Regions from separate parts of the Brevibacillus sp. HB1.2 genome, predicted to be linked through region 1. Evidence: riboswitches for the same ligand, from Rfam matches in the RefSeq annotation. Region 1 holds a riboswitch; the other holds the start of a gene.
What was found. A riboswitch is a leader RNA that binds a small molecule or an ion and turns the genes downstream of it on or off. The one in region 1 is predicted to bind cyclic di-GMP.
Positions count from the first base shown of each region.

Region 2: it holds a riboswitch for cyclic di-GMP, as region 1 does, so the genes downstream of both, HPY28_RS21385 (GNAT family N-acetyltransferase) here and HPY28_RS14405 (methyl-accepting chemotaxis protein) in region 1, are expected to answer to the same signal.

Region 1 is NZ_JABMIU010000005.1:104,743-111,070, reverse strand. It holds gene HPY28_RS14405 (methyl-accepting chemotaxis protein) at 1-1,781, opposite strand, end outside; cyclic di-GMP riboswitch class I at 1,854-1,954, opposite strand; gene HPY28_RS14400 (formate--tetrahydrofolate ligase) at 2,092-3,720, opposite strand; partial or broken gene HPY28_RS14395 (FAD-linked oxidase C-terminal domain-containing protein) at 3,868-4,017, opposite strand; gene HPY28_RS14390 (leucine-rich repeat domain-containing protein) at 4,115-4,954, shown strand; gene HPY28_RS14385 (C39 family peptidase) at 5,019-5,558, opposite strand; gene HPY28_RS14380 (hypothetical protein) at 6,124-6,328, shown strand, end outside.
Region 2 is NZ_JABMIU010000010.1:181,453-187,780, forward strand. It holds gene HPY28_RS21370 (DNA alkylation repair protein) at 1-245, shown strand, start outside; gene HPY28_RS21375 (Crp/Fnr family transcriptional regulator) at 245-922, shown strand; gene HPY28_RS21380 (peroxiredoxin-like family protein) at 1,007-1,669, shown strand; cyclic di-GMP riboswitch class I at 1,843-1,926, shown strand; gene HPY28_RS21385 (GNAT family N-acetyltransferase) at 2,121-2,675, shown strand; gene HPY28_RS21390 (methyl-accepting chemotaxis protein) at 2,668-4,158, shown strand; gene HPY28_RS21395 (alpha/beta hydrolase) at 4,279-5,328, shown strand; gene HPY28_RS21400 (YiaA/YiaB family inner membrane protein) at 5,438-5,725, opposite strand; gene yhbH (sporulation protein YhbH) at 5,783-6,328, opposite strand, start outside.

The DNA.
Region 1 (6,328 bases):
GCTGACATTTGCTCAGATGCTGCGGATACTTCCAAAATGTGCGCAGCAACGTTACGGGAAGATTCCAAAATATGCCCGAAGATTTCGCGAACCTCTTCGACCAGTTGAATACCTTGCTGAGCGTTTTGGTTGCCCGCGGTCATGACTTCTACCGCGTGACGAGTATCCTGCTGGATTTCTCCGATCAGCATTGCGATTTTGGATGCGGATTCTTCGGATTGATTCGCCAGTTTTTTCACCTCTCCGGCAACCACGGCAAACCCACGTCCATGCTCGCCGGCACGTGCTGCCTCAATCGAAGCGTTCAAGGCAAGCAAATTGATTTGCGAGGTTAACTGACTGATCGTATCGAGAATGCCTTCGATTTCTTTGGAACGATTGTTGAGCTGCTCGATGGCTACTGTCGCCTTCGATGTTCCCTCGCCAATGCTTCCCATCTGGCGAACTGCCTGCTCTACCACTGCAGTTCCTTGCTCTGCCTGCTCTGTTGCTACCTGGGCAGCCTCTGAAACATGTGCAGACGTCTCCGCGATTTTCACGATGCCTGCTGCCATGTCATTCATAGACAACGCGACATCCTGCGAGCTGGTGGCCTGCGCCTCTGCTCCCTCAGAAATCTGTGCAATAGACAAACCGATTTGGTTGATGTTTTCCGTCGCTTGTTTAATACCTTCGGATACTTCCTGACTAAAACGCTGTACTTGATCAGACGACAGAGATACGTCTTCGATCAAATTTTTCAAGTGCGATACCGTCTGGTTAAAGTCACGTGATAGAACTGCAATCTCGTCTTTTCCCTCAACCGTTACAGTCTCTTTCAAGTTCCCCTGCGCCACTACATTTACTGCGTGATTCAGACGCTCAATTGGTTTCACCATGCGTACAGCCAAGAAATAAACGAGGACAACCCCAATCGCCAACACGATGAGGGAAATCACCATCAATCGGACTGACAATTGATCGACAGGCGCATGCAGCTCCGCTACGGGTGCAGTGATGTATAGGCCCCAGTTCAAACTGGTAGGAGCATAGGAAGCAAATCGCTCTACATTCTCGTATTTGTATTGGGCGATTCCATGATTCCCTTGTTTGATATCTTCAAAAGCTGTCTGAAGCTCAAGAATACCCATGTCGAGAATCGATTCCTTCAGAATGTACTCGCTTTTCGGATGATAAATAAATGTTCCTGTTTTGCTTACTAAAAAGGCGTAACCAGCTTGGCCAAATTTCTCTTCGGACACCTTTTTTTGGATTTCATTGATAGGAATAGTAGAACCGATATAACCGTATTGACGATTGTCCTTCATCAATGGAACGACAAGAGTCACGATGTTATTCCCTGTTCGCTTTGAAATGACTGGCTCGGAGACAACAACCTTCCCTTCCCCTTTGCTGGCTTCCTTAATATGCGGACGATCCGAGATGTCAGTCACTTCTCCCTTGAAATTGATTACTTTCTTACCGCTTAAGTCATGCGAAAAGAAGAACGTCTCAAACTCGGGATTTTCCTTTTGAGCTTCTTGAATAAGTTTCAGGTCCTGTTCGACATTTTGATCAGCCGACATCAGCCCTCCCACCGCATCTACAATACTAATTTTTTCTTGAAAGAAACCATCGATACGTATCGAGAGATTGCTAGCTGACAACTCAGCTTCTTTGTCCAGACTGTCTGCCAAAAGATTGGAAGCACTCCAATAGCTTGCACCGCAAACCGTACCCAAACTAATAACCAACAGCAGGCACAAAACGATAATTAGCTTATTCTTCAAACTATTTTTCATACCGATTCACTTCTCCCTTCTGTTTTTTCAACAAAAAAAAGACTGCCCACCGACAGCCCATCATGACTACGGTATGGCAACCCGGCTGTCCTAGCTGCGAAAGTCATTTGACTTTCGTCCTTAGACCCGTGGCTTTGCGTCCCTGCCTTTCAACAGGTTTGCCTTTGTCATTCCTTGTTGTTTTTTCAGTTAAAGTCCACTTTTTTTCAATCTCACCTTTCATTTCCCATAACTTTTCGCTAATAAACCTCAAAATGGAAAAAAAGCTGACAACCTTTTACAGTTGTCAGCTTTTTGTCAAACTTTTAGATTAGCTTAATCCGATCACTTGCCCATCCTCGTCTACATATAACGATTCCGCAGCCGGCTTTTTCGGGAGGCCTGGCATTGTAACCAAGCTTCCGGTCAATGCGACGATAAAACCAGCTCCTGCTGATATGCGCACTTCGCTCACTTGGATTGTGAAGTCAACAGGTGCCCCCAATAGATCAGCGCGGTCCGTAAAGGAGTACGGTGTTTTCGCCATGCACACAGGCAGATGGGACATGCCCATTTCTTCTACCTTTTGCATCGTTTTCAATGCCAGCGGCGAAAAGACAACCCCTGATCCACGGTATACTTCTTTCACGACTGTCTCAATCTTGTCTTTAATGCTGAGGTCTTCCTCATACAAGAATCGGAAGGACGAAGGTCGCTCTGCTGCACGCGTCACTTTTTCAGCCAGCTCGACACCGCCAGCTCCTCCTTCTGCCCATACTTTGGAGAGTGCTGCTTCAGCTCCGGCGGCTTGGCATAGCGCAATGACGGCATCAATCTCTGCTTGGGTATCTGTCGCAAAATGATTGATGGCCACCACTGCTGGCACACCGAACTTCTGGAGGTTTTCCAGATGGCGCTTGACGTTTTCGAAGCCTTTTTCCAGAGCAGACAAGTTCTCCACTGCGAGGTCAGGTACTTTTACGCCGCCGTTGTATTTCAACGAACGAACCGTAATGACCACGACAGCAGCCGATGGAGTCAGACCTGCTTTTCTACACTTGATGTCAAAGAACTTCTCCGCTCCCAGATCCGCACCAAATCCCGCCTCTGTTACGACGTAATCCGCCAGCTTCAAGGCCATCTTGGTTCCGATCACGCTGCTGCACCCATGCGCGATATTGGCAAAAGGTCCGCCGTGAATGATGACTGGAGTTCCCTCGATTGTCTGTACGAGATTGGGCTTGATCGCTTCCTTCAAGAGAACGCACATCGCATCGACCGCGTTGATTTCTTCTGCCCGTACTGGCTGATCATCGAAATCGTATCCAATAATGATATGGTTCAACCGCTCGCGCAAGTCTGCTAGATTCTCACTCAAACATAAAATCGCCATGATTTCTGACGCGGTCGTAATCATGAAGCCATCCTCACGCGTCATTCCATTGCCGTCACCCAGACCAACAACGATGTTACGCAGTGCACGGTCGTTCATGTCCATTGCCCGTTTCCAGACGATTTTCTTTGGATTGAGCCCACGCGGATTGCCATGGAAAATATGATTGTCGATCATCGCTGCCAACAAGTTATGTGCAGCTGTAATCGCATGAATGTCCCCTGTAAAATGCAGGTTAATTTCATCAGCCGGGAGAATTTGTGCTTGGCCACTTCCGGTTGCTCCTCCCTTGATCCCCATGCAAGGACCCAAGGACGGCTCGCGAAGCGCTGCCATTGTTTTCTTCCCGAGAAAATTTAATGCTTGTGACAGACCAATCGTCGTGAGCGTCTTGCCTGCTCCCGCCGGGTTAGGGTTCATCGCTGTAACAAGAATCAGTTTGCCATCAGGGCGCTCCTTCACTTGCTCCCATAGCTCATCTGATAGTTTGGCTTTATACTTTCCGTATAGCTCCAAATGCTGTTCTTCGATACCTGCACTCTTGGCAATTTCAACAATAGACTTCATACTTGCCTCCCTGCCACACCAGAATGTAATGCACCAGTTACCAATCTTCTACATTCTGCATTTTTCCTTTTTCTCCTCTCCTCTTCGACACATTACGCAAAAGAAAAAGCCCACATTCCGACAAACGTTCAGAATGCAGGCTCTCTGTTATTTCCCGAAAATTTTTCCCGGATTCAAAATACCGTTCGGGTCCATCACTTGTCTCATAGCTTGCATGACATCCAGTGCTTCTCCATGTTCCTTGCGCTGGTATTTGATTTTCCCCACACCCACACCATGCTCTCCGGTGCAGGCTCCTAGAATAAAAAAAGCGAGAAACCAATTTATGGAATCTAACGTCATACAGTTAATGACAGGATAGCCACTAGGATGTCCTGAAAAATGGGGGATGAATTTGAAAAAGCTTATAACTCTTTTGATCATTTTAGGTGTACTAACTGGATGCGAAGCCAACGAAACGAATTTGAATGAATTGCCGAAAGAACAATCCCAAGCGGAGAGTGTCTCCCCGTTATTATTAGAATCTTTATCTAAATCACTGAATAAGCAAAAGCAGGACATCAAAATGGAGGATTTATTCAATATCGAAGAACTCACATTAGATATAGATAATGTTCCTCTGGAACAAAGAGATGCACCGATTGATTTATCTGTCCTATCTAAAATGAAAAACCTTAAAACGCTATCTTTGAATAGAATCAATGTTAAAGATTATCTATTTCTAAAGGATTTAAGTGAACTAGAATATCTTTCAATCGCTGGTTTTCAGGAAGCTCAGTTACCTGTTTTAAATAACAGTAAACTAATAAGCCTCTCACTGAATGAGGGAGATTTATCAGATTTGAAAATGCTTGAGAATAGTAAATCTCTTCAGCACTTAACCATTCGAAATAATAAAATAACAGCTTTATCATCAATTAAACTACCCCATCTTACTTTCTTAGATGTATCAAATAATCCTATTAATTCGATGAATTTTGTAAAAGAACTACCGAATTTGGAACGTTTACAAATGATGAATGCTCCCATCACAGACATTACATCTATACAGTCTGTAACTAAATTAAATTATTTAGATATAAGAGGCACAAAGGTAACTTCTATAAAACCGTTACTCAGTCTTGATGAATTATCAATTCTGCTAGTTGATCGAAAAAGCATTAGCGACTTAGCTTTGCTGAAAAAAGAAATCAAAGTCGCTGAAAATGGCAATGAAATTAATGATGGAAATTAAGTTTTAAAAAGAGGCTGCCGAGGAAGTCGGCAGCCTCAACCTCTCTTAGACAAGGGAGGTTTCTTTATTTCGTGTAATAGTTGTAGTATTCAAATTCGCCACGTTGATCGATTACATCTTGAAGGTTTTTATTCTTTGAATTACCAGGATCATGAACGAGGAACATAGATGGTGTAATCAGCTCGAATCTCGGGAAGCCATCTACAACTTCTATAAGACCCGAAAATCCTCTGATTGCAACTGTATGATTAGGAACACGTACCATAAGCGGAATATCTTTGTTAATCACACAATCCATCATATCCTTTTTCAACTTTTCGAAGGTTCCGGTGAATTTCCCGCTGTATTTGTGACCATATTTTTTTTGTGCTACAGCCCAATCAAATGGACAATCAGCTCTTCCATTCACTGCTTTTAGCTGTTGCTGCAAGATCTCGGGATCGACTTTATTACCATAGAAAGCGAAAATCATAGCGGCGGATGTAATTACACACCCTTCAACTCTCATCGTATTACCGCAAGAAGTGTAGTTAGAACTCCATTTTTCATCAGCTTGACTCCAATACTGCATATCAAATACTTTTGAATATTGCTTAACTGCCATTTCATTTCCCCCTAATTTTTTGTAAGCAACTATGAATTTGAGTGTCATTGTTGCTTTCATCAATAAAGGAGAAAAATAGAGACCAAATACAACCAGTCTTTGAAAATTATTATAGAGCGGTGTACATGAAAAAGATCTAGTTAGACTTGCTCTAACTGGATATGCGAAATGTCATGAAGAAACCCTATCTGAGACTATCTTTTTCTGAAGAACTTCCAAATACTTTCGCTTATATTTATTTACCCCTTGTTGTGAAATGCCTAATTGCTGTGAACTCTATTATTAATTCATCATTCATAATTTTCACCGTCCCAACATACTAGGTAAATACAACAGGGAAAAAGCAACTATATTTCCATAAAAAATTACATTTTTAATCTCATTCTGGAAAAACGAGGAACGATAGTACGATTGATTGACCTGATTTTTTTGATTTGTGTTATAGAAGCCATCACTTTTCCAACTCATGGATTATATAAATTATGGTAAATTTGGCGTATGGTGGTTATGCATTTGGGTTCATCTTCTCTTCAATAACATAGATGGAATCATTGGAGGTTTAGAAATGAAAAAGAGATTAGTTCTGAGCATGTTTATCCTAATGGCTTTAGGAATGGTAGCTTGTTCTAATGACAGTAACGTAAAAACGTCTCAAGCTGAGATTGAAAAGTTACAAGCTGAAATAGCCCAATTAAAAAACACAAATAAAGAACTTGAAGCCTCTTTGGTTAAGGAAAAACAAAAAAACGAAACTAACGCTCAAATCTACC
Region 2 (6,328 bases), on a different contig from region 1:
ATATTGACACATTGAAAAATGAGCCTGCTCGCTGTCTGCCCTTGCTTACGCCAGTGAAGTCAGATCCATCCAAATATGTTCAAGATTCTGTTGGGAATTGGTTGAACGATGCGAGTAAATCACAACCTGACTGGGTGGCGCAGCTTTGTGACGATTGGTTAAGAATCTCTGATACAAAGGAAACGAAAAGAATTGTCACCAAAGCGAAAAGAACGATTCTGAAGACCCAAACCGAACAGAAATGATGAACCAAATCACCTATTTATCTCAATTTTATTTGTTAAATTCATTATCCGAGGAAAGTTTGCGCTTAATCGATCAATTAACCTCCTTATCCCCTTTTCCCAAAAATACGTGCATTCAAACACCAGAAACTTTTTCAGAGGGCTTTTACTTCATCAAACAGGGGAAAGTACGTTTATATAAAGTAAATCGGGATGGGCGGCAGTTCACATTCGATATCCTCGGGGAAGGCAATGTGTTTGGAGAAGTGGATCTCCTCTCATTAGGTACACGGGAGATGTATATAGAAGCCATCGAAGACTGCCTCATTTGTAAAATGAGCAAAGCAAAATTTGAGAGCTACATAATCGAACATCCGCAACTGATGATGAAGATCATGAAGATCATTAGCGATAGAATGGTTTCGATCAGCCAGGCAGCCGAAAATCTTGCTCTTCTCCCTTTACAAGATCGCATTATTTCCACATTAGTAAGGCTTGCCGATCAATTTGGCACTCCTAACAGTTCGGCATTTCAACAAATTGACTTACCTCTTTCCCATCAAGAACTCGCCCATTTTGTCGGGGCATCCAGGGAAGCTGTGACGGTAGCATTACGTGCTTTAGTAAGAGAAGAACTAATTCAAACAGGCTTTAAATCCATTTCCATTCATCGGGACGAAATTTTGAAGAGAATGTAATCCAGGTTACATCTTCCCCTCCAAAAGAAAGATATCGTAAAGCTATGGCTTTTACTATTCTTTCGAAAAAGAGGGGAACGACATATGGATAAACCACATTTTCAGAGCCTGCGCGAAGAGCTGGATTTTACAACCATTCAAATAGCAGACCTCCTCACTCGTGAAGTAACAGATGCATTTACAAAATCAATCGAGGAGCTGCGGACCTCTGGACACGCAAAGGGCTTGCCGATTGGTTCGATTGCACCTGATTTCTCGTTGAACGATCACACTGGCAAGACCATTACCTTGTCGGAAAAAATCGGAAAAGGTCCCGTCGTCCTCACATTTTTCCGTGGATCATGGTGCCCCTACTGCAATTTGGAGCTGCAAGCATACCAAAAACAGATCGATACGATAACCTCTCTGGGTGCCCAATTGTTTGCCATTAGTCCACAATCTCCTGCACACTCTCTTACTATGCAAGAGAAAAACGGTCTGAGCTTTCCCGTGTTATGCGATACCAATAACCAAGTAGCAGAAAAATATAAACTCAGATTCAGACTGCCTGATTTTTTACATGATACCTACCGATCATTGGATATTGATCTCCATCGTTTTAATAGCGAAGATTCATGGACACTCCCCATACCTGCTACTTATATCCTCGACAACCAGGGCGTAATCCGTTCAGCAGGCTTAGATCCTGATTACAAAAAACGCATGGAGCCTAGTGAAGTTTTAGACATTCTGCGTACCCTAACCTAACGCTTATATAACGAAGAACCAGTTGATCACACAACTGGTTTTTTCTACGTCTATGCTTTATGAACAATTAGTTTATTTTCCCTACCAAAACTTGACAAGAATATATCTTTTGGCTTATATTTTGCATGATTATGTCTAGCAAAATTCGACACATCTTTACAATTTCTGCTAAAAAATGCAAAAGGCAAAGTCATCGAAAGGTGGCGACGCAAAACCACGGGTCTACAGTCTTTGACCATGATAGCCGGGTTGCCATCATCTTGAGACCATTTATTCGATGTTGGTAGCTTCGGTTGTTCCATTTCGATGGAACGGCCTTTTTTTGTGTTTACATTTTTGAAAGGAGGATGAAAGCACTTTCATTATCGTATCGGATGGAAAAACATAACTTTAGTGACGTCAAACATACACAACATGGTTCAATCAGAGAAAATGATGGAGTGGAGAAGTTATGTACAAACAAGTAGAAACCGTACAAGAGTTAGCAAAATTTCATGAAATCAAAGAAACAGTATGGACAAGCATGGGCTTCGAGATGGAGCATGCGAAAGAAGGCTCGGCTCAGTTCCTCTTACTTGCCGAAGATGGTGAAGCAGGTGGAACATTTGAAATGACGCCCTTTTCCAAATCAAGTGCTTATATGAAATCACTTTTTCAGGATGTTGTTACAGAAGATATGAAAGTAATGGAGGTAGACAGTCTCGCTGTTTTGCCGAAATACCGTGGACAACTAGGGCAAAAAGGAATTTGCTTGATGATAGATTACGCTGAAAAGCACGGTTATACCCACGCAATCGGGGTAGCAGATCCGACTTTTTTTACGTTCATTAACAAGAAGTATCAAGTAAAGGCGACTCAGACCAAAGATATCGTCTTTTACAAAGGGGCCGATGCCATTCCGACCCTCTTCCATCTAAAAGATGTCTATGACAATAAGCACGATCCGAAATATTCCTGGTACAATTCGTCGTCATCCAACCAAGTAAAAGTCGAGGTAGGTGGGTAACATGGATAACATGGATAACATTGATCTATTGAGAAGAAGAAACAATTGGGTCGTAATCGTATTCGCAAGTATTATTACGGTAGTTCAGGTCTTAAACCTTTTTCTAGGCGTATCGTACACATTCGTTTTCACGATACTGGGTATTTTGTATGGCGTACTGGCACCTTTTACTTACATCTCCAATCGCCCGAGGTTCCGTGAAAAAGCAGCGCCCTTCATGAAGTTTTTCAACTTCGCGGTAATCGGAATTTTTATGTTCATCGTAGTTGGACTGGACCCGCATATGATCAATATCATGACCATTATGTTCTTTGTAGCAGTCATGGGGATTTATCAAGACCGACTCATCAATATTTTGACGATTGTATCGACATTGGGTATTGTCTCTTACTACTTCCTGACACAGAGAGAAACGATTTTCCATTCGACAAACAACCTTGATCTGATGTACTTCTTGCTTACCTTCTGCTTCGTCTCTGTCACGAGCATGATGCATGCTGTATTCAATAACAAGCTGCAAGAGGAAAGTGAGCAACAAAAACAAGAAGCGATTGCCTCAAAGGAATCGTTGCAACGTGTTCTGGATCAGATCAATGAATCACTCACCTCTATGCAAGACTATCAAGAGAATTTGAACAAGGTGACGGACGGTGTAAATATTCGCGCAGTCGAAACCGTCGCTTCCCTGCAAGACATTATGGAGTCCTTTACGGTTCAGACCAGCAATACCGACGAACTGCGTCGGGAAATGAGCTCGACGAATCTGCAAGTGGAGGACATGACCCGCTCTGTTACAGAGATGCATGATTACGTAGAATCGACCAAAGAAGCCACTAATGAGAGCGGCAAACGCATCGGCAACATCGGCAATGACTTTGAACGATTCATCAAGGATATCCAAGGTACAAACCAGCTGATTCAAGAGCTCAATAAAGAAACCGAATCGATTGGGAAAATCATTCAAACCATTTCCGAGATTTCTGCACAAACCAATCTGTTGGCACTCAATGCCACGATTGAAGCGTCTCGCGCAGGCGAACACGGCCGAGGATTTGCTGTAGTAGCAGATGAAGTACGCAAGCTGGCTGAATCCTCCAAGCTATCCTCTGAGTCGATCTCGAACCTGCTCATGACCATTCGCGAAAAAATGAAGCTCGTATCAGATATGATTTCTGAGTCACAGACTTCTTTTGAGAAAAATAGCGAGGGCATCATTGAAGTACAAGAAATGTTCACCAATGTAGACAACTACATGCAAAACTTTGCGGATAAAACGAAAAACCTGCAAGAGTTCATTATCCATGTTCACAGTATGATTCAAGAAGTCGGCGCAAAAGTTGAAGTCAACGCAGATATTACCGACAAGAACAAAGAGAGCCTGGAAGAAGTGCTTGTTCTCGTTTCTGAACAAAAAGACGAAGTCGTTAAGGTTTCTGGCGGCTTTGAGAAAATCGAACAACAGATGCGTGGTCTCCATATGTAACCTTCCTGCAACCGCCTTTCACGGGCGGTTGTTTTCTTTTCTCATTTTGTAACCGAACAGATATATAATGTAAATATTCTGATATTTATAATCTTATACAATGAAAGGAGCACATCATTGATGGATGCACGAATCGAAACAAAAACGATTCAGACCGATCGACTGCTCGTTTCTTATCTGACAGCTGGCGTACTAGAAGGAGAACCGCTCCTCCTCATTCACGGCAATGCATCAGCCAACTTGTTCTGGGATGATACCATTGCGGCTCTATGTGACCAGTACCGTGTGTACGCACCTGATATGCGTGGCTATGGAGCAAGTGAAGCATTGCCCATCGATGCGACACTCGGTTTGCGAGACTGGTCGGATGACCTTCATTCGTTTATTCGGGCATTGGACTTGCCAACACCCGTCCATCTTGCCGGCTGGTCGTTGGGCGGTGGGATCGCGATGCAGTTTGCCATCGATCACCCGCAGGAAGTACGCTCCCTGATTCTAATCGCCCCCATGTCTCCTTACGGCTTTGGTGGAACCAAGGATATAGCTGGCACCCCGTGCTACAGCAGCTTCTCAGGCTCAGGTGGAGGAGCTGTCAACTCCGAGCTGGTCAAAAGGATAGCAGCCAAAGATATGAGTAATGAATCTCCCTCCAGTCCTCGCAATGTCATGAATCAGCTTTATTTCAATCCCCCGTTCCAGGTTGGCCCAGAGCAGGAAGATCGTTATGTGAGCGCGATAATCTCTACGAGAACGGGAGAGGGCTTTTACCCTGGTGCCTTTGAATACGTAAACGATTGGCCCGGTGTTGCTCCTGGGACGACAGGGATTACGAATGCGATTTCTCCCAAATACGTAAATTTGTCCGGTATTGTCCAGATGGAGCCGAAGTGTCCGATTTTATGGATTCGCGGTGCGGATGATGCCATTATCTCGGATCAGTCGCTTGCTGATTTCGGTACACTGGGCAAGCTTGGCTATGTCCCCGGATGGCCGGGAGAAGACGAATATCCTCCGCAGCCGATGGTCTCCCAAATTCGAGACGTGCTCGAACAATATCAGCGCGCTGGCGGTTCCTATCAGGAGATAGTCATGGAAAATGTGGGGCACTCTCCACACATTGAAAAGGCAGAGGGGTTTGTAGCGCTCATTCGAAAGACCGTCAGGGCATGACCCTGGCGGTTTTTTTGCGATCCATTGGTTTCCTCCCCACCAAAATGGAGCGAATACCCGATGATGAACAACTTTAACATTTCCTTGCCCAAACCATACACCATCTGGGCTATTTCGGCGTTTCTTTCTCCGCTTTCGATACCTTCAAGTTAAATTCTCTTTCCTGCTCCTCAATAATCGTTCGATCCTCTGCATTATCTCTCACTACTTTTTGCGTCAAAATCGATCCAACTGCTACCAGAAGCATACATGCGATATAATACCCCTTTTCGTGCAGCTGAAGACCTGTTGCATTGTATAAACCGATGGAAAATAGCAGTACACCTGCCCCCAATGTAAAGTATGCCAAGAAAGTGAAGGCTCCCGTGTTGCGCATCCGATGCTTTTGTGGATACATAGTAACACCCCTCACATAAGTCAACCGGACGATTTCTCGCCCGGTTGCCACTATAGATTACTTCACAGCTTCCTTCTTGCCAAAGAAAGTACGCAACGCCTTGTATACCTCGCCCTTTTCCCGAATGACACAATGCATGAATTTCGGCTCTTTGATGTGGCGATACGCTGACATGAGGGTTGAATGACGATTATACTGATTCACTTCGCCATAGCCGAACATGTTGCATCTCTCCATGAGCTCTTTCACCAGCTTTACGCAGCGCTCATTGTCAGACGTGAGGTTGTCGCCATCGGAAAAATGGAACGGGTAAATGTTGTACTGCGATGTTGGGTAGCGGCTATCGATGATCTCCAACGCCTTTTTGTAGGCAGAGGAGCAGATCGTCCCCCCGCTTTCCCCTTTCGAGAAAAAGGTGTCCTCCGTTACTTCCTTCGCATCCGTATGATGGGCAATGAAGACGATCTCGACTTTTTCGTACTTGGTGCGCAGAAAACGTACCATCCAGAAGAAAAAGCTGCGGGCAATATACTTTTCAAACACGCCCATACTTCCCGAGGTATCCATCATCGCAATAATGACAGCATTGGAATGAGGCTTGAT